Regions from separate parts of the Kocuria sp. CPCC 205235 genome, predicted to be linked through region 3. Evidence: riboswitches for the same ligand, from Rfam matches in the RefSeq annotation. Region 3 holds a riboswitch; each other region holds the start of a gene.
What was found. A riboswitch is a leader RNA that binds a small molecule or an ion and turns the genes downstream of it on or off. The one in region 3 is predicted to bind S-adenosylmethionine.
Positions count from the first base shown of each region.

Region 1: another riboswitch for S-adenosylmethionine. It lies ahead of RF638_RS03250 (MetQ/NlpA family ABC transporter substrate-binding protein); the one in region 3 lies ahead of RF638_RS00995 (cobalamin-independent methionine synthase II family protein).
Region 2: another riboswitch for S-adenosylmethionine. It lies ahead of RF638_RS02840 (methylenetetrahydrofolate reductase); the one in region 3 lies ahead of RF638_RS00995 (cobalamin-independent methionine synthase II family protein).

Region 1 is NZ_JAVKPR010000003.1:76,461-83,309, forward strand. It holds gene RF638_RS03240 (methionine ABC transporter permease) at 1-409, opposite strand, end outside; gene RF638_RS03245 (methionine ABC transporter ATP-binding protein) at 409-1,461, opposite strand; gene RF638_RS03250 (MetQ/NlpA family ABC transporter substrate-binding protein) at 1,458-2,345, opposite strand; SAM riboswitch class IV at 2,449-2,563, opposite strand; gene dxr (1-deoxy-D-xylulose-5-phosphate reductoisomerase) at 2,596-3,879, opposite strand; gene RF638_RS03260 (GlsB/YeaQ/YmgE family stress response membrane protein) at 3,991-4,260, opposite strand; gene RF638_RS03265 (cation acetate symporter) at 4,378-6,015, opposite strand; gene RF638_RS03270 (DUF485 domain-containing protein) at 6,019-6,381, opposite strand; gene RF638_RS03275 (DivIVA domain-containing protein) at 6,533-6,849, opposite strand, start outside.
Region 2 is NZ_JAVKPR010000002.1:290,598-297,446, forward strand. It holds gene RF638_RS02825 (fructosamine kinase family protein) at 1-849, opposite strand, end outside; gene RF638_RS02830 (SDR family NAD(P)-dependent oxidoreductase) at 908-1,651, shown strand; gene RF638_RS02835 (SDR family NAD(P)-dependent oxidoreductase) at 1,772-2,662, shown strand; SAM riboswitch class IV at 2,798-2,915, shown strand; gene RF638_RS02840 (methylenetetrahydrofolate reductase) at 2,958-3,953, shown strand; gene metE (5-methyltetrahydropteroyltriglutamate--homocysteine S-methyltransferase) at 4,085-6,535, shown strand; gene RF638_RS02850 (aminotransferase class I/II-fold pyridoxal phosphate-dependent enzyme) at 6,532-6,849, shown strand, end outside.
Region 3 is NZ_JAVKPR010000001.1:207,984-214,832, reverse strand. It holds gene RF638_RS01010 (acetyl-CoA C-acyltransferase) at 1-639, opposite strand, end outside; gene RF638_RS01005 (MFS transporter) at 872-2,302, opposite strand; gene RF638_RS01000 (hypothetical protein) at 2,658-3,638, opposite strand; gene RF638_RS00995 (cobalamin-independent methionine synthase II family protein) at 4,005-5,216, opposite strand; SAM riboswitch class I at 5,230-5,320, opposite strand; gene RF638_RS00990 (3-hydroxybutyrate dehydrogenase) at 5,414-6,166, shown strand; gene RF638_RS00985 (M23 family metallopeptidase) at 6,163-6,795, opposite strand.

The sequences.
Region 1 (6,849 bases), on a different contig from region 3:
TGGTGATGATCCGGAACCGAGACACACCCATGGAACGAGCGGCCTCAACCACACCGGGATCCACGCTCATCAGGTTCTGCTCCACGATGCGCGCCACAGCGAACGTTGCACCAATGGTCATGGCGAAAATCGCGGCGTTAGGACCCAGTCGGGTGCCCACGACGGCCTCGGTGGCCTGGCCAAGTGCGGCCAGCAGAATGATGAACGGGATGGGGCGGATGAAGTTCACCAGGAGGTTCAGCGCGGTGAAAACCGCGGTGTTCTCCAGGATGTTGCCCCGACGGGTGACGTAGAGTCCCACGCCGACCACCAGCCCGATAAGACCGGCCAACACCAGGGTGACTGCCACCATGTACAGGGTCTCGCCGGTGGCCGAGAGCAATTGGGGTCCCAATAATGACCAATCCATCAGCGGGTCACCTCCTCTACCTTGGTGATTTCACGCAGCCGAACAATGGTGTTCTCCACGGCGGTGTCCGGACCGTTCAACGACAGCGTCAACGTGCCGAAGGACCGCGACTGCAGCATGGAGATGCCACCGAACGCGATGTTGAACGTCACGCCGTCCCGGGCGCACTCCGAGAGAACGGAGCCGATCCGGTTCTGGTCGGTGACATCCACCAGGATCAGGCGACCCGGGTGTTCCTCGCGCAGCTTGGCGATCTCGTCCTCACGGGGAACGGTGCGCATCACCGAGGAGACGAACTTCCGTGTGGTCTCGGCCTGGGGGTAGGCAAAAACGTCCGACGTGGTGCCCATTTCGACCACTCGGCCGCTGTCCATCACGGCTACGCGATCCGCGATGGAACGCACCACGTCCATCTCGTGGGTGATCAGCACAATGGTGATCCCCAGTTCCCGGTTGACCCGCTTGAGCAGTCCGAGCACTTCCTGGGTGGTTTCGGGGTCCAGCGCCGAGGTCGATTCGTCCGCGAGTAACAACTCCGGATTGGAGGCGAGGGCGCGAGCAATGCCCACGCGCTGCTTCTGCCCACCGGACAGCTCTTCGGGATAGTTCTTGGCACGGTCCGTCAGTCCCACGAAGTCCAGCAGCTCGGTCACTCGTCGTTTGCGCTCCTCGGGCTTCCACCCGGCACGCTTGAGCGGATACTCGATATTGCCCGCCACGGTGCGCGAGTTGAACAGGTTGAACTGCTGAAAGATCATGCCGATCTTGCGGCGGATGGGTGCCAACTGCACCTCGGACTTACCGTCCACCCGGTTACCCGCAACCTCGAGCGATCCGGAGCTGATGGGCTCCAGACCGTTGATCAATCGCACGAGGGTGGACTTGCCGGCTCCGGAGTACCCGATCACGGCAAAGATCTCGCCCTTGGTGATGTCCAGGGTGACGCTGTCCACGGCGTTGACCACTCGCGGTGCGCGCTTGGATCCGCCCGTGTAGACCTTGCTGACGTCCCGGAAGCGCACCAGGGTGCGCTCACTGGATACTTCCGTCACTGGGTCTGTTCCTTCAGGTCTTCCTGGTACCGCGTCAGCAGATCCTTGAGTTCCTGCTGGTCCACCTCTGTCGGGACAGCGGTGCCCTTGCTCTCCTCGTCCTCGGCCTTCAAGACCTTGGGGTCGTAGTAGAAGCTTGCAACCTTCTTGAGGGTTTCGTTGTCGGCGTTGGCCTCGGTAGCAGCGAACAGGTTGTTGAAGACCTTGGCGCTGTCCTGCTTGGGATCATCCGATGCGAGAGCGGACTTGGGATCGATGTTCGCTCGGCCCAGGAAATCGTTGTTGATCACGGAAGCCGCCACGGAATCCATTGACAAAACAGTCTGTTCGGCGGACACGGGACGCACAGAGACCTTGGACTTCTCGGTGTCGATATCGCCTTCGGTCGGGGCAATGGTGTCCTTGGTGAATTCGACCAGCCCCTCCTGCTTGAGCAGGTTCAGTGCACGACCCAGGTTGATCGAGTCATTGGGAATCGCGATCTCGTCGCCGTCCTTGATCTGGTCCAGGGAGTCGTACTTGCTGGAGTACATACCCAACGGGTAAATCGCGGTGGACCCGACCGGTGTGATGGTGTCACCAGAGTTGTTGTTGTAGTCAGCAAGGTACGCGGTGTGCTGGAACCAGTTCATGTCCACGTCGCCGCTCTTGGTGGCGGGGTTCGGCTGGTTGTAGTCGCTGAAATCCACGTACTCGACGGTGATGTCGTTCTCGGCAGCGACTTCCTTGAGCGCGTCGTGAGCGGGCTCCGAGCCGACGATGCCAATGGTGACGGTGCCGTCCGCAGCAGGATCGGAGGATTCAGAATCTCCGCCGCCGCACGCGGTCAAGGTGAGGCCGATGGTGGTGGCCAGCGCAAGGGGGATCAAACGGTGAGATCGCACGATGTGCCTTTCCGAGGTGTGAAATGTTCTGGGCGATTAACAACTGAAAGCGGTACGTCCGAGGACACACCGCAGTTGCAAGGCTCGTGCTAGTTGATTCGGGAAACCGCACTTGCCGGGAGCTACGTTAACCGCGGCCGGATGGTCATCTGGGGCACCCCGCTACGGGAGAGGGTTGCCGTCCGGCCAGCCAGAGCTTGACGCCGGATCTCGTCATCCGCGGCCAAGCCTAACATGGGGCCGGCGGTGATCAGCGTGCGCTGAAACGCTGCGCAATAAACTGATCCGCCCGGTTCCTGGCCCAGCCCTCGGCGCCCAGGACGTCCTCGAGCCGCGGGGTCGTGTCGCCCTCGTGTTCATTCACGACCACCGCAACGATGTCCACGATGGTCGTGAAGTTCACCTCACCCCGGTGGAAGGCGTACACGGCCTGCTCATTGGCCGCGTTGAACACGGCCGGCCAGGTGCCGCCCAGCGTCCCGGCATGCTTCATCAGCTCGATGGCGGGGAATGCCTCGGTGTCCAGCGGCTCGAAGGTCCAGTGCGCCGCTTGCGTCCAATCGCACGACGCCGCCGCGCCGGGAATTCTGTGGGGCCACCCCATACCCAGGGCAATGGGCAGTCGCATGTCCGGCGGTGATACCTGGGCCAGGGTGGAACCGTCCACGAACTGGACCATGGAATGCACCACGGACTGTGGGTGCACGGTCACGTCTATCCGGTCCAGGGCAACGTCGAACAACAAGGATGCTTCCAGGACCTCAAGCGCCTTGTTGACCATGGTGGCCGAATTGGTCGTGACCATCACCCCCATGTCCCATGTGGGGTGTTTCAACGCCTGCTGGGGCGTGACCGTGGTGAGTTGATCCCGGGACATCCCTCGGAAGGGTCCGCCGGAGGCGGTGAGGATCAATCGGTCGACTTCGCTCGAACGGCCTCCCCGCAGCGCCTGCGCCAGAGCCGAGTGCTCGGAATCCACCGGGATCAGCGGGGTCTCCAGGCCGGTGGCGGCCGCGGCCTGTTTGACCAGCGGGCCGCCCGCGATGAGGGACTCCTTGTTGGCCAGCGCCACGGGCGTCCCCGCGTGTAATGCGGCGAGCGTGGGAGCCAGTCCGATGGACCCGGTGATGCCGTTGAGAACAACATCACAGTCCGAGTGTTCCGCCACGCACGTTGCGGCCTCAGGCCCGTGGAAGATCTCGGGGGTGAAGCCTGTCAGGCCCTCCCCCGAGGCTCGTTGGGCAATGAGTTCTTTCAGTTGCCGGGCGTGGTCGGCCGTGCCACTGGTTCCGACCGCGGCCACACGTTCTCGGACGGCCTGCTCCGCCAGCACCGGCAGGTTGGACGTTCCGGCGGCCAAGGCCGTGACCGACAGCGGCGGGTGCCCCGCGGCGGCGTCGCCCTCGCCCGGTCGCCGCAGGCCACGCGCGGAGGCGACGACGTCGAGCGCTTGCGTACCGATGGAGCCCGTGGAACCCAGAATGACCACGCGCCGGGGATGCTTGCCAGTGGCGCTGTCGAGTTCGGGGGTCATGGTCAGGGGTGCGTCAGACATGGTCACCAGTATCTCGTGGATCGGAGGAGCTCAGCACATACAACAAGGGCGCCACCCGGAGGTGACGCCCTCGTTCAGTGATGCCGTGGATCAGCGACGAGCGCCCTTGCGGCCGGTCACTGCACCGTAAATGAACAGCACGATGAGTGCGCCCACGATTGCGGTGATGATGGTTCCGATGTCGAACACGGATTCCAAGGATCCGATGCCCACCAGGCTGCCCAGGAAGCCGCCCAGGATGGCACCGATGATGCCCAGGATGATGGTGACGATGATGCCGCCACCCTGACGACCCGGCATGATGAGCTTGGCGAGTGCGCCAGCGATCAGGCCCAGGACGATCCAGCTAATAATGCCCATGATTCCTCCAGTTTAGCTGTTTGCTTTAACACGAGGTCGTCGCGTTCGTATGCCTTGGTCAGCGTACTGACTGCCAGCTTCCTATCAGGTTACAGGAGAAATCGTCAGGACACTCAATCAGTGATCGACTGCCTTCTCAGCACCAACGCCCGTCAAGGAACGAACTTCCATCTCGGCCTGCTTCTTGGGATCCTCCGGCCGACGCTCGGACATGGAACCGAGGAAGCCCAATAGGAACGACAACGGAATGGAGATGATGCCCGGGTTGGACAGCGGGTAGATGGCGAAATCTGCACCCGGGATCATGGACGTCTCAGCGCCCGACATCACCGGCGAGAAGATGATCAGGACCACGGAGCTGATCAGACCTCCGTACATGGACAGCACGGCACCGCGGGTGGTGAAGCGCTTCCAGTACAGCGAGTACAGGATCGTGGGGAGGTTGGCCGATGCGGCGACCGCGAAGGCCAGTGCCACCAGGAACGCGATGTTCTGACCCTGGGCGCCGATACCGCCGGCGATCGACACCAGGCCGATGATGACCACGGTGGTCTTGGCGACGCGCAGTTCCTGCTTGGGGTCGGAATTGCCGTTCTTGATCACGGATGTGTAGATGTCATGCGCGAAGGACGCTGAGGCCGTGATGGCCAGACCGGCGACGACGGCAAGGATGGTTGCGAAGGCCACTGCGGCGATCAAACCCATCAGGATGGAGCCGCCCAGCTCGTAGGCGAGCAATGGAGCGGCCGAGTTCACGCCACCGGGGGAATTCAAGATCCGGTCGGAGCCGATCAACGCGGCTGCGCCGAAACCCAGCACCAGGGTGAAAAGGTAGAACAAGCCGATCAGGGTGATGGCCCACACCACGGACTTGCGTGCTTCCTTGGCGGTGGGAACCGTGTAGAAGCGCATGAGCACGTGCGGCAGACCGGCGGCACCGAGCACCAGAGCCAGGCCCAGCGAGATGAAGTCGATCTTGGTGATCTCACTCAAGCCGTACTTCAGTCCCGGATCCAGCATGGCGGGGTTGTTATTGGTTTCCACTGCGGCGCCCAGGATGGCCGAGAAATTGAAGCCGAACATGGCCAGGATCCACACGGTCATCACGGCAACACCCGTGACCAGCAGGCACGCCTTGATGATCTGGACCCACGTGGTGCCCTTCATGCCGCCCACCAAGACGTAGACGATCATGATGATGCCCACAACCACGATGACCAGTGACTGACCGGTCTTGGAACCGATGCCCAACAGCAGCGACACGAGAGCACCCGCGCCGGCCATCTGCGCCAGAAGGTAGAAGAAGGTCACGGCCAGGGTGGAAATGGACGCCGCGACGCGCACTGGACGCTGACGCAGGCGGAAGGAGAGCACGTCCGCCATCGTGAACTTACCGGTGTTTCGCAGCGGCTCGGCGATGAGTAGCAGGGCCACGAGCCACGCGACGAAGAAGCCGATGGAGTACAGGAACCCGTCGTAACCCTGCAACGCAATGGCCCCCACGATGCCGAGGAACGATGCCGCGGAGAGATAGTCGCCCGCAATGGCCAGGCCGTTCTGGGTACCGGAGAACGATCGGCCGCCCGCGTAGTAGTCGGCCGCCGTGGATGTCGACTTGGAAGCGCGGATTACGACGACCAGCGTGACCACGACGAATGCCAGGAACACGCTGATGTTGATCCACGGAGTACCGACGGTTTCGGTGTCAGTGGCGGCATGGATCGCCGGAAGTGCCGCATTAGTGATGTTGATCATGATTTACGCTTCTCCTCGTCCCGCACCGGCGGCCTCGAGGTGCTCACGCAACGCTGTGGCCTGGGGATCAAGTTTCCGGTTGGCAAAGGACACGTACGCAGCGGTGATGCCAAAGGTGGTTACGAACTGTAGGAGCCCCAGGAGCAGCCCGAGGTTCACATTCCCGAAAATGCGCTGGGACATGAACTCAGGGGCGTAAATGGCAAGCACCACGTAGAGCAGGTACCAGACCAGGAACGCCACGGCCATGGGGAAGACGAAAGAACGGTGAGTTTTGCGCAGCTGCTGGAACTGATCCGAGCGCTGAGCTTCTGTGAAGTCGAAAGCCGTGGAGTTGGCCGAGTCGACAGGGGGCGTAGACGCCATGAAAGCCTCCTTGTGTGATGAGGACCACATTAGGCTCTTTGTATCCACAAACACAACAGCAACGCGAAAAAAGACGAAAAAACGGGCCCAACTTTCCGAATATTTCGGTAGTTAGGCCCGCTTTGTATACAAACGCGCGGAAGTCTGGGAGTCAGCGCAATGCCAGGATGAGCTCCACGACCCGGTCCATGAACGCATCGACTTGCTGTTCCTCGTAGCATCGTTGACCCTGCGCCTGACGGAACACCGCCTTGCGCACCAGTGTTGGATCAAGAGCTTCGTCGGAACGGAAGTGCTCGGTGATCCGGTCACACAGCACATCCACGTCAGAGACCGAATACCCGAGCTGCTTGCGCTGGGAAGGCCTGCGGAACCGCTCCCCGTGGGGCCGGTTCAGGCGTCCGAGCAGAGTCTGACCCATGAGTTCCAGGTGCTCCTCCCAGCGCTCGGGACCGTGCTCCGAGATGA
Region 2 (6,849 bases), on a different contig from region 3:
CTTGAGCGCTCGCATCACCGAGTTGCCATAGCCCCCTCCGAAACGGATCGCGTGCACAAGCAACGGCGGTAACTGGTACCACGGGACGCGCTCACGCCAGCCGTCCCCCAAGGGATAAACGTCGTCATAGGCGCTGAAACAGTCCTCCCCAAAACCACCGAAGAGCAGCATCATGGCCAGGTCGTACTCGCGGTGGCCATAGAACGAGGACGGGTCGATCAACCAATTGTGGCCGTTGGAATCGACCACACGGTTACCCGCCCACAGGTCACCGTGAAGCAGGCTGGGCGGCTCGACCGGCCCGGCCAGTTCAGCAGCACGCGGCGCAAGTTCGTCCAACAGATCCTGGGCTCCCGGGTCCAAACGTCTCGAATCGATAGCCGTGCGCAACAACGGTTCGATCCGGCGGTGCAGCAGGAAATCAGCCCAGTCAGCCGTGGGTGAGAGGTCCACGGGGAACGAGCCGATGCGCTGCGGCAGGTCAGGGTCCAGCCCACCGAAATGCGGCGCCTCCGCTCGGTGAATTTGCGCCAGACCGCTGCCGCATTCCGCCTCGGTCGCGGCTCCACCCGCCCCGTACGACTCGTCAATCCACTCCAGGACCAGCCCGTGCTCAGTCACACGGATCACGCGGGGTACCGATAACTCGGACGGCGCCGCTGCTCGGAGCGCTTCGAGCCCGGCAGCCTCTAACTCCAGCACCCCGGCGGGCGCATCGAGCATGGTCTTAGCGAATACCGGCCCGTCGGAAGTCTCCAGCCGGTAGGCCGCCGCGGTGTCACCACCGCTCAGCGAATCCACACGGGTGACATCGAGGCCGGCAGTGAGGTCTTCTGGCAACTGATCCATATTTCTTCTCTACACCATTTCGGACAGTGCTCACAGGCTCTTTCCCTAGGCTTAATTCATGCAGCTACAGGACAAAGTGATCATTGTGACGGGTGGCGCCTCCGGTATCGGAGGCGCCTTGAGTCGAGTGTTGGTGCGCCGGGGCGCGAGCGTCGTGGCTGTCGACATCAATGAACAAGCCGGCCAAAAGCTCGAGTCGGATGTGGGCGAGAGTCTGGTCTTCGTGGCGGGTGACGTCTCGCTCGAGGAGACCGCGCAGGCTGCGGTGCGGACCGCCGTCGAACGCTTCGGGCGTCTGGATGCCCTGGTCAACAACGCGCACGCATCCAAGCAAGCCATGTTCCTGGACCTGGACGAGGATGCCTGGGCACTGTCCTTCAACACCGGCCTGCGCGCCACGCGCCAGTTCATGAAGGCCGCACACTCGGAACTGGCCAAGCAGGGCGGTTCGGTCATCAACTTCGGATCCGGTTCCGCAGTAAGTGGTCAACCGACGCAGGCCGCGTACGCCTCTGCGAAGGAAGCGATCCGCGGTCTCACCCGTGTGGTCGCCAACGAGTGGGCCGGGGACAGCATCCGCGTCAACGCCGTGATGCCCATTGCGCTGACCGAAGGCGTGGCCCAGTGGAAGGAAGCCTTCCCGGACATGTACCAGAAGTCGCTGGGCAACATCCCATTGGGACGGTTCGGCGACCCCGAGGAGGATGTCGCCCCGCTGGTAGCCTTCCTGGCCTCCGACGACGCCCGCTTCATCACGGGCCAGGCGATCGCCGTGGACGGCGGGGCCACCAAGCTCTACTAAGCCTTCCTGGCTTCGATGAATGCCATCGGTGGCGGCTCGTCTCCGGATCGCCACCGATGATGTTCAAGAAACATCTGTCACGAGGCTGATGCGTAGGTTCTGACCGGAGATACTCGATACATGTCACCCGAGCAGCCCCCTGCCTCTGTCGATCTGCCTGCAACCCATACCGCTCCCGTGGTGATCACCGGGGCTACGTCGGGGCTGGGCCTCGCAACAGCCCGGGCCATGGCGAAGCAGGGAATCCCTCTGATTCTGGCAGTTCGGAACATGGCTAAAGGTCAAGAAGTGGCGGCAGCTCTTTTGCGGAGCGGCCTCCGCGTAGCCGTCCGGCGACTGGACCTCGCGAACCTTGCCACCGTGAAATCTTTCACGGACGGGCTCATCGAGGACGGTGTGATCCCCCGCGCCATCATTTGCAACGCGGGGGTTCAGACATTCGATCGGTTGCAGCGCTCCGCGGATCAGTTCGAGCTGACCATGGCCACCAATGTGCTGGGCCACGTCGCTCTGCTCGACCCTCTACTGAGCCACATGGCTCCCGGTTCCAGGGTCATCACGCTGGGCAGCGAAACTCATCGCGGTGGCCTCCGAGCCTTCGGCTTTCCGGGTGCGCGCTGGTCGAACATGGACGAACTTCTGTCGCCCACGGAACCCGCGCCCCATGCCAAGGACAACGGCCTGGTGCGCTACTCGACCTCCAAACTGGCGTGCATCGCCATGGCCTACGAGGTCGACGAGTCCTGGGCCGCTCGTGGTATCCGGGCCGCGAGTTTTGACCCCGGCCTCATGCCGGCCACCGGCTTGGCCTGCAAATACCCGAACATTGTGCAGAGGATTTATGCAGTGGCCGCGCCACTGATTGCTCGACTTCCGGGTGCCAATTCGGTCAAGATCTCGGCCGAGAATCTCGCGTGGCTGGCCACCTCACCGGAGGCGGAACCGCTCATGGGTTGTTACGTCGCAGCCCGAAAACCACGCAAGAGCTCACCTTTGAGTTACTCCCCCTGACCTGCGAAAAGACGTCTGGGAGACGAGTCTTGAACGCGCCAACATGGCGCGGAGAAACAGCACGGACTGACCCGTTCCGTTTCCGGGATGTGACTTGCACCGCCAAAACTTTGTGCTAATGTCTCTCGCAACAAGGATCATGAGTCCCGGTGTAAAGCTCTGGCTAACCGGGCGGCAACCCTCCAGCACGTAGCGGGGTGCCCCAGATGACGATCCGGCCGCCGCGCACCCGCACGGCGAGCAAGTACGGCGCACGGAGAAACCTCCGGCGTCCCGAACCGCCGGAGGTATTTTTATGCCCGCCCTGTCCACACCCCAGGTCTCGGAGCAGACCGTCGCCACGGGGCCACCCACGGGAACGTCGTGGTTGGTGCGCAGGCCGCGCCGCGAGTCTTTGATCTCGTTCGAGGTGTTCCCGCCGCACCCCACGCGCGATCCGGAAGCCGTGTGGCGCAACATCGACGCGATGGCCTCCGCCGGTCCCGATTTCTTCTCGGTCACCCACGGTCACTCCGGCACCAACGGTGTCTCCCGCGAGACGCTGCGGCACTTGCTCAAGCAGACCAAGACCCCTGCGGTGGCCCACCTCACGTGCGGTGGCACCGATCGCGCGGGTCTGGATCGCGCCGTCGAAGATTTGCTCGACGACGGCGTCCGCGACCTTCTCGCCTTGCGTGGCGATCCGCCCGTGGGCGGCGGTGAGTGGGTGACTCATCCGGGTGGCTTCGATCGCGCATCGCAACTGGTCGAGTTGATCCGCGAGGTCGAGGAACGAAAGTTCGGTGCCTGCGAGCGCCCCGGCAAGCGTCCGGTCTCGGTTTCGGTGGCCTGCTATCCGGTGGCAGCGAAGGGCCGCGATTTCGAAGCGGACCTCGCTGCGCTGTGGGACAAGCAAGAAGCCGGGGCGGATTACGCGATCACCCAGGTGCTCTACGACGCTCAGGACTATGTGAGGTTCCTGGAGCGTGCGCGCTCGGAAGGCATCCACCTGCCCATCATTGCCGGCCTGGTTCCACTGACTGACATCAAGCGTTTGGGCCGCATGACCGAGCTGACCGGAGTTCCGATCCCCGAACGGATCACCAGCTTCCTGAACACCGAGAGCCCAGCCGAGCTACGCCGCAGGGGCATCGCGGCAACGCTCACGCTGATCGACGAGCTATTGGATTTCGGCTGCCCCGGTCTGCATTTGTTCACTTTCAACCGCCCGGATGCGCCTTTAGCCATCCTCGATCATCTCCGGGTGCGCGATGCCGCCCGACAATTTCGCGGGGGTATCACCGCGGCCTGACCGCCGCACGTCAGTGGCCGTACCACGGTCACGACAGCGCCCGCACTTCCCTTCCGACAGAACCTTTTGGCAACGGTCTCAGTGACCGTGGCTTCCCACAACACACCCTTTTATCCTCAGGAGCACCCCGAATGACTGCCGTTTCCAAGACTTCGTTCCCCGCCGCGACCATCCTGGGCTACCCCCGGATCGGCCCCGATCGTGAACTCAAGAAGGCGCTTGAGGCCTACTGGTCCAAGCCCGCCGAGAACCCCGCCCAGTCCGTTCTGGACACTCTGACCCAACTGCGCGAGCGCACCGTTCGCCACCTCAGCGGCCTCGGTCTCACCGACGACGCTTCGATCCCCTCCGACACGTTCGCGGTGGACCAGACCCTGGACACCGCCCTTGCCCTGGGCGCGGTTCCGGCCCGGTTCCGCGCGGACGGTTTCCGCCCCGCAGCCCCGGACACCCCGCAGGGCATTGAGCTGACCACCGCGCTGTCCCGCGGAACCGATCACCTGGAACCGTTGGAGATGACCAAATGGTTCGACACCAACTACCACTACTACGTTCCCGAGATCGGCCCGGACACCCCGCTGTCCGCGCACCCGGAAAGCCTGATCGAACGGTTCGTGACCGCCCGTGAGACCACCGGCGCCATCACTCGCCCGGTACTCGTGGGACCCGTGACCCTCTTGCTGCTGGCCCGCCCGGAAACCACGGATGCACCGGGCACCCAGCCGTTTGACCGTCTCAATGACGTGGTCGACCTCTACATTCAGTTGCTCACCGCGCTCAAGGATGCGGGCATCCCATGGGTCGAATTGGACGAGCACGCCCTGGCCGCCGAAGGCTGGGACGTTCCCCGCGAAACCATCATCGAGGCGCTGGCCAAGGCCTACACCCGTCTGAGCTTCCCCTCCAACCGCCCCGACATTCTGGTTGCTGTCGGTTACGGGGATGCGGGTGAGGACGCCCAACTCGCCCTTGCCGCGACCGACATCGAGGCCCTCGCCATCGACCTGGACCGCGGCAGTGAACCCGGTGGGGCCGCACTCGAGGCGTGGGGCGAGCGACCGCTGGTGGGCGGCGTCGTCGGCGGTCGTACTGTGTGGCGCACTGATCTGGAGAAAGCCTCGGAAACACTGGACCGCCTCAAAGAGGCAGCCGCGGGCCGCATTACCGTGGGCACGGCGACCCCGTTGCTGCACGTCCCGCACGATGTGCAGCGTGAAACCGCCCTCGACCCGGACGTCAAGGAATGGGTCGCGTTCGCGGACCAGAAGGTCGCGGAGGTCGTGACGCTGTCCCGCGGGCTGACCGAAGGTTGGTCCACCGTGGCGCAGGAACTCGGCAAGGATGCGCAGATTCGCTCCCGCCGTGCAGCGCACCCGGCCACCAACCGCCAGGAAGTGCGCGCCCGCACCGCGGCCGTCAAGCAGCAGGACCGCGAGCGCGCAGCCGCGGACGAGCGCCGCACCGCGCAGGCTCAGCGCCTGAACCTGCCGCCGCTGCCGACCACGACCATTGGTTCGTTCCCGCAGACTCCCGGTATCCGCACCACGCGCGCTGCTGTCCGCGCCGGCCGCATCGACCAGGCCGAGTACACCGAGAAGATCCGGGCCGAAATTGCCCAGACCGTGCGCAAGCAGGAGGAGCTCGGACTGGACGTGTTGGTGCACGGCGAACCCGAGCGCAATGACATGGTGCAGTACTTCGCCGAAGGGCTGGATGGCTTTGTCACCACTCAGCACGGTTGGGTGCAGTCCTACGGTTCGCGCTGCACGCGTCCATCGATCCTGTTCGGCGACGTCTCCCGCCCGGCCCCCATCACGGTGGACTGGACTGGTTACGCGGCATCGCTGACGGACCGCCCGGTCAAGGGCATGTTGACCGGCCCGGTCACCATCCTGGCGTGGTCCTTCGTGCGCGACGACGCCCCGGCCCGCGAGGTCGCCGACCAGGTCGCTCTGGCTCTGCGCGATGAAATCACGGATCTTGAGGCCGCGGGAACCGCCGTCATCCAGGTGGACGAGCCCGCGCTGCGCGAGCTGTTGCCACTCAAGTTGGCCGACCGCCCGGACTACCTGGATTGGTCCGTCGGTTCGTTCCGCCTGGCCACCGGTGGTGCGCAGACCGCAACCCAGATCCACACCCACCTGTGCTACTCCGAGTTCGAGACCGTGCTGGACGCGATCGACGGCCTGGACGCTGACGTCACCACGCTGGAGGCCTCGCGTTCGGGTTCGGGCATCGTGGACGGTCTGGCCGCCGGCGACTTCCCGCGTGACGTGGGCCCCGGCGTGTGGGACATCCACTCCCCGCGCGTGCCCACCTTCGACGAGGTCGCCCAGCGCGTGCGCCACGCCGCCCAGGAAATCGGGGCAGACCGCGTGTGGGTCAATCCCGACTGCGGCTTGAAGACCCGCGGCTGGCCCGAGACCGAGGCCGCCCTCGATCGCCTCGTGGCCGCCGCCGTCACCGTGCGTGCCGAGCTGGCCAATGATTCCACCCACGACGACGCCGCGTCCGCACCCACCGCCGCCCAACCCACCCCCGCCGAGACCCTCGCTCGCGCATCCGAAGGGAGCCTCCTGTGACCGAGCAGACCAAACCCGCACCCCTGGGTAGCCCCATTGTGGCGCCCATCCATCACAGTGCGGCGTACGCGTTCAATACCCTGGCAGATGCTCGCGCGGTCTTCGCGCAACGCGCTGCCGGCTACACCTACGCTCGCACCGGCAACCCGAACGTCACGGCGCTGGAGAGCGCGGTGACCAAGCTGGAACGGGCCGAGTGCGCCGTGGCCACCTCGTCCGGTCAGGCCGCGGTGACCCTGGCGTTGCTCGCGCTGACCGGGCCGGTCAACGGGCACGTGGTGGCGTCGTCGCACCTGTACGGCGGCACCGTGGAT
Region 3 (6,849 bases):
GATTTCGTCCTTGAAGCGGCCGGCCTCAATGGCTTTGATGGCCTTTGCGTGGGACTCGGCGGCGAATTCGTCGCAGTCCTCACGGGAGATGTTGTCCACGCGGGCCACTTCCTCTGCAGTTTCCGGCATGGAGTAGGTGGCCTTGCCGTCGCGGGAGAGCGGGCCGTCCTCGAACTTCTCGTTCACGAAGCGCCAGCCGATGGAGGTGTCGAAGGCTTCGCCGGGCTTGGCGAACGCGGTCTTGGGCTTCTCGACAACCCACGGGGCACGGGACATGGACTCCACGCCACCGGCAATCACGATGTCAGCCGCGCCGGACTTGATCATTTGGGAGGCGATGGTGATCGCGGACATGCCGGACGCGCACAAACGGTTCACGGTGATGCCGGGCACGGTGTCCGGGTAGCCGGCCAACAGCCACGCCATGCGGGCCACATTGCGGTTTTCTTCACCGGCGCCGTTGGCGTTACCGAGGATGACCTCGTCAACGGCTGCGGGATCGATGCCGGCGGCTTCGACCACGGACTTGATGCAGAGGGCGGCCATGTCGTCAGGGCGAACGGAGGACAGTGCCCCGCCGTACCGACCTACAGGGGTGCGGGCCCCTCCGACTAGAAAAGCTTGCGGCATCGTGGACATGCTGTCTCCTTCGCAGGGGCAATAACTGACCGATCGTTCATCTAAAGATTCCACGACTTTGTGACCTACGTCAATACACTCGGTCGGGATTGCGGGATTCGGACTTTTTCGGCTCCAATGCGTTCGGTTTCATGCTGAGGGTCGGAGCTGAATGACCTGCGAATGCGATGTGGCCGGACCCGCGAAGGATCCGGCCACATCTGTGATTCAGTTGCATGCACTGCGCGGAGCTTTACCGGCGGTGCTGCGGGGCATTGCTGTCCATGTCCTCGGGCAGTACCGGGGGAACTTCTTCGCCCGGGTGCTTGGCAATGAATTCCTCGTGCACTTCCTCGATGTGCAGGTCGCGGCCCTGGTCCGACTTGCGGACGAAGCACACGGCCGTGAAGGACACGACGGAGAGCAGAGCGATGTAGAGGCCAATGGTCCAGGACTGGCCAGTTTCGTTCAGCAGCAGTTGGGCGATCAAGGGGGCAAATGCGCCGCCAATGATGGATCCGAGTGCGTAACCGATCGAGATGCCGGAGTAGCGGACACGAGCCGGGAACATCTCCGCGTACATCGCGGACTGAGGGCCATAGGACGGGCCCAGGCCGATGGTCAGGATGAAGATCGCCGCCGCGAACAGTGGCAGCGATGCCGTATTCAGCATGAACCACATGGGGATGGCCCACAGGATGATGAACGCGTAACCCAGCTGGAACGTCAGTTTTCGTCCGATCTTGTCTGACATCCAGCCGCCGAGCATCGTGAAGATCAACCAGCCGATGCCCCCGATCAGGGATGCGACCAGGGTTTCGGATCGGGGCATACCCAGGACCGTGGCACCGTAGGACGCGAAGAACGCGATCACTAGGTAACCGGCGGCGTTGTTGGCGGCAAAGATCAGGGCGGCCAGGGTTACTTCGCGCTTGTTGGTGCGGAACAACTGGCCCAGCGGAGCTGAAGACTCCTTGGCGCGCTGCTGCATGGCAACGAACACGGGAGACTCATCCACCGCGCGGCGAATCGCGTAGCCAACACCGATCAGCACGATCGAGAACAAGAACGGAACGCGCCAGCCCCAGGACTCGAACTGCTCGGGGGTCAGCAGGGATGTCACGCCGAACATGAACAGGGTGGCCATCAGCATGCCCAAGGGCACGCCGATCTGCGGGTAAGCCCCGAACAGGCCGCGCTTGTGGTTGGGGGCGTGCTCCACAGCCATCAGGGCCGCGCCTCCCCACTCGCCACCGGCTGAGAAGCCCTGCAGGACGCGCAAGCAGAGCAGAATAATGGGCGCCGCAATACCGATCTGTTCGTAGGTGGGAAGCAGGCCGATCAAAGTGGTGGCCGCGCCCATGCCGAACAGCGTCAGCACGAGTGTGATCTTACGACCGTACTTATCGCCGATATGGCCAGCCACGATGGCGCCCAGCGGACGGAACAGGAAGCTGATGCCCAGGGAAGCCCAGGCGACGATCTGTCCCACAGCCGGATTCTCAGCGCCTGCCGGGTTGAAGTAGTGCGTGGCCAGGATGAAGGCCGCTGCCTGAGCGTAAATGAAGAAGTCGTACCACTCGATGGTTGTGCCCACCAGGGTGCCGGCGAGAACCTTGCGCTCTTCGCGGGACATGGTGTGCGCCTGCTGCTGTGCGGGCGGGGAAGCTGCGTTTGTAGCCATGGAAGCTCCAGGATCATGAGTTGCGCGGTCCGGGCCCGGCAAGATCTGTGATTACTGACCGAATGGTCGTTGGAATAGATAGTACTGATGATCGTGACTCGCGTCACTACCTCCGCGCAAAATTATCAAAGGTTTGAGGAAACACGTGTGAAGCTCTGTCTCGGGTGCCGTGCTGACCAGTCTCTTCCCCTGGGCGACGACCTTCCCTCGGGCGTCCAATGAGCCATTTCATTCGGTCTTACTGTGTGGTAGACCCGGTTACTCTGCAGTACGGTCGCATCAAATGGTTGCGCGGGGTCTGGTCCCGCGTTCCGAATTTCGCAACCAGGCTCAGCAGCGCGGATCAACCGGTCACCTAGCGCAACTGCTGATCCAACCAGCACATCCACTGGGCTCGACGGTCTGGGTGCCTGAGGTCGTCCCAGGTCAGCACTCGCACCTTCCATCCAGCATCACGAAAGCGTTCGAGCCTGTAGTTCTCGTCCCGGTAGATCTGAGTGTCGATTGCGTGGTCATTGCTGTTGTATTCGAGGGCCGTCCGCTTGGCGACCCATGCGAGGTCGGGGAATCGTTCCCGGCCATCCAGCATCACCAGTGGGTTCATGCTGGGCGGCGGGAAGCCGTTCTTGAGGACCAGCAATCGAGTCAACGTTTCGGGTGAAGACCACGTGCGTTCCACCGCGTGGCTCAGAAGTCTGGCGATTCGACAGGCGGAGCGTGAGCGTGGGGGAAGCAGGGCGAGAGTCCGCGAGATTTCTTCACGGTCGAACGGTTTCAGCCAGATCTTGTTGGTGACCTGGATCCGGTGCGCCAGCAGGTAGTCCAAACAGGCAATGATTCGCCACGCGGACAGGTAAGGGGCGGCCACGGTCAGTGCTTCGATCGGATGGGTGAGGGCGCACTCCGATGGACCCAAGTACGGGTTCAGCCCATAGGACTTGGTCAATGTGGCACCACCCAGCTCTGACGTGGGGCGGTAACGGTTCCAGGCCAGGTGGGGTGAGCCCATGGCGCTCACAAAGGCGCGTGCTCGCGGAGCGGGTTCGTGTCCGAGCGTCGGATTGATCCAGTGTTGAGTGGAGTCGACGGGCACCTTGTACAACCGCAATGCGTGGAGGCCGGTGATCGGCAAGCCGCTCATGTTCCGCCGGAAGTGTCGGTGCAGCAGCACGGAGAGCATCGCGGGTTCGTAATGCTCTGGCTTGTGGAACCAGTATCCGCGGGTCAGGCGCACCATGGCGGGGTCCGCGTTGAGCTGAGGAGCGCGCAGACCCCAGTCGACCGTCGGCAACACATCTGGCAACGGGTCGAAACTCAGTACTCGAGCGGCTTTCATGACCGCGACTGTAGGCGGTCTCGGGGTCGGTCAGTTCGAGTTATCCACAGGCACTTCTGCCGACTGTGCTAGCTCTCCGGTTGAGCCCCACCATTTCATCCTGCCTTACTGCCCGGTAGGGCGGGTTACTTTGCCGTAAGGCGGCATCAGATGGTCGGCCGCGATGGCCGGCTGAGCTGCGACGCCGGCCGGACCCGGCGGACCCGGCGGGCGGGGAGGCGGCGTGGCCCTAGGCGGCAGCGGGGGCACTAGCGGTGGGGTGGGGAGGATGAGCCAGGGTGATGGGGGCGGGAAATGAGGGGGCAGAGGCGGGTGGCGCGAGCGGCGTCGTCGTCGATTGATTGCCGACGCCGCTCGCGAACCTTGCTAGAACAAGCGCTCGGTCGCGAGGCGCGCGCCTTCGACCAGGGAGCCGAGCTTGGCCAACGCGATCGAGGGGTGGAGGCGACCGCCCAGGCCACAGTCAGTGGAGGCGATGACGTTCTCGCGACCCACCACGGACGCGTACTGCTCGATGCGGTCGGCCACGAGCTCCGGGTGCTCCACCACGTTGGTCGAGTGGGAGACGAAACCGGGGTAGACCACCTTGCCCTCGGGGAGCGTGTGGTCCTTCCAGACCTTCCACTCGTGGCCGTGGCGGGGGCTGGACGCCTCGAAGCTGTAGCCGCCCGCGTTGATGGTGAGCATGAGGTCCACCAGGTACTTGAACTCGAGGTCTGTGGTGTGCGGGCCGTGCCACGAACCCCAGCACAGGTGGAAGCGGATCTGGTCCTCGGGGAGGTCGCGCAGGGCGTAGTTGAGGGCGTCCACGCGGATCTTGGTGAAGGCCAGGTAGTCCTCCACGGTGGGCTCGGGGTTGATCTGGTCCCAGGACTCGGCGATGGAGGGGTCGTCGATCTGAACGGTCAGGCCGGCATCGATGATGGCCTTGTACTCCTCGCGCATGGCGTCCGCGCAGGCGTACACGAGCTCTTCGTCGGTCGAGTAGTACTCGTTGCGGACACGTGCGCAGGAACCCGGGGACAACGCGGCCACGAAACCCTGCTGGGCTCCGGTCTCGACCATTGCGTCCTTGAGACGGCGGATGTCGCCGGCCACGGCTTCCTGACCGGCGTAGGTCAGCGGCCCGGTGATCTTGGGCTGGGCGACCGAGGCGCGGTGCGCGAGAACTCCGGCCGTGGGGTCCTCGTAGGCGTCGCGGAAACGAGCGCGGTCGCGGCGGTCCGGGAAGCTGGTCAGAACGATGTTGCCGGGGGAGGAGCGCTTGACCTCGGCGTCCTGCCAGCGGTCCTCGTTGGTGGGGGTCAATCCGCCCAGTCGGGAGAACGAGTAGTTCCACCACGCGCCGTAATCCACGGAGGAGGACATGGTGTGGCCGTATTCGCCGTCGTTGACGATGTCCAGACCGATCTCGCGCTGCTTGCGGACGATGTCGATCACGCCGTTATCGAGCGCGGCATCCAACTCCTGAGCGGTGGCTTCACCCTCCTGGAAGCGCTTGTTGGCCTCCAGCAAATCGGGGGTGCGGGGCAGCGATCCCACGTGGGTGGTCTGAATACGATCGGTGTTCTGAGGCATGAACTAGCAGTCCTTTCCATCGGTCCTGGCGGTAGCACCGTGGGCTCAATCCCGGGTTGCTGCGGCGTCGACGAGCCAGATCTCTCGGCCGCTCTGGATGGGTACTCACTCATCAAACAACATGCATGGGTGGTCGGGCCAATTGTGGCGCGCGTAATGTGTGGGACGTAGATCACCCATTACCGAGGAGTTGGGGCATGTCGGACAGCACTCTCAAGGGCAAGAAAGCACTGGTCACGGGCGGTGCGAGTGGCATCGGCGCGGCAGCGGTTCGGGCCCTCGCGCAACGCGGCGCCCACGTGATCGTGGCCGACATCGACCCCGCCGCCGCCGAGACCATGGCACAAGAAGTCGGCGGAGAGGCGTGGGCCGTTGACCTCACCGACACCGCAGCGCTCGCGGACCTGAGTCTCGACGTGGATGTGCTGGTCAACAACGCCGGGATTCAAAAGGTCGCGGCAGTCCAGGACTTCGATCCCGCTGACTTCCACAGGATCCTCACGCTCATGCTCGAGTCCCCGTTCCTGCTGATCCGCGCCGCCCTGCCCCACATGTACGAGCGCGAGTGGGGTCGGATCATCAACGTGTCCTCGATTCACGGTCTGCGCGCCTCAGCGTTCAAATCCGCGTACGTCGCCGCGAAGCACGGTTTGGAGGGGCTGTCCAAGGCCGTGGCCCTGGAGGGCGCTCCGCACGGTGTGACCAGCAACTGCGTGAACCCCAGCTACGTGCGCACGCCTCTGGTCGACAAGCAGATCAAGGACCAGGCGGCCACCCACGGAATCCCCGAGGACGAAGTGGTCGAGAAGATCATGCTCACCGAATCAGCGATCAAACGCCTGGTCGAGCCGGAGGAGGTTGGCGAGCTCATTGCCTTCCTGGCCGGTCCCTCCGCCGGCATGGTCACCGGTGCCGCCTACACGATGGACGGCGGCTGGACGGCGTCCTAGCCAGATGGCACCGGGCGCTCCGGGCCGTCGCCCACGATCTGACCGTTGCGGGGTAGGCCGTCCGGAAATGACAGGGGTAAGCCAACAGCCTGAGCGAAATCCAGAGAATCGACCGCCTGCACATGCACGTGCGGTTCGGTGCTGTTCCCAGAATTTCCGAATTGGGCAACTGCGGTCCCAGCCTGAATGCTCTGGCCAACTCGAACCCTGATGCTGCCTTGCCGCAGGTGGCACAGTGCTACGTACTGGCCGCTGAAGGAATCCTGCACCACCACGTAATTTCCAGCCAACGCGCCCCATCCGGCGGCGACGCGGCAGGCTTGGGTCAGCGCGTAACCAACGGAGGACAACCCGCGGAAGGCGTCGTGATCTTCGGCGTGGTCGTCCGCCAGAACCACCGTGCCGGTCACGGGTGAAATGACCGGTTGTCCGAAACCGACGAACTTCTCGGGAGCCTCCGTGCGCAACAGCGACGTGCCAGTGAACCTGGCCGAACGGTTCTGTCCATCCACCGGCACAAAATCCATCGCGAAACTGGTGCCGAACCGATCGGTTCCGTGGCTCGGCACTCGATTCGCGGGGCTGTTCTGCACCAGGCACCGCCCGTGGAACGGATAGTCGAGTTCCATGCCCTTCATTCTTGCCCGTCCGGCGACTCGTGGGAATAGGCCACGACGCCGCTC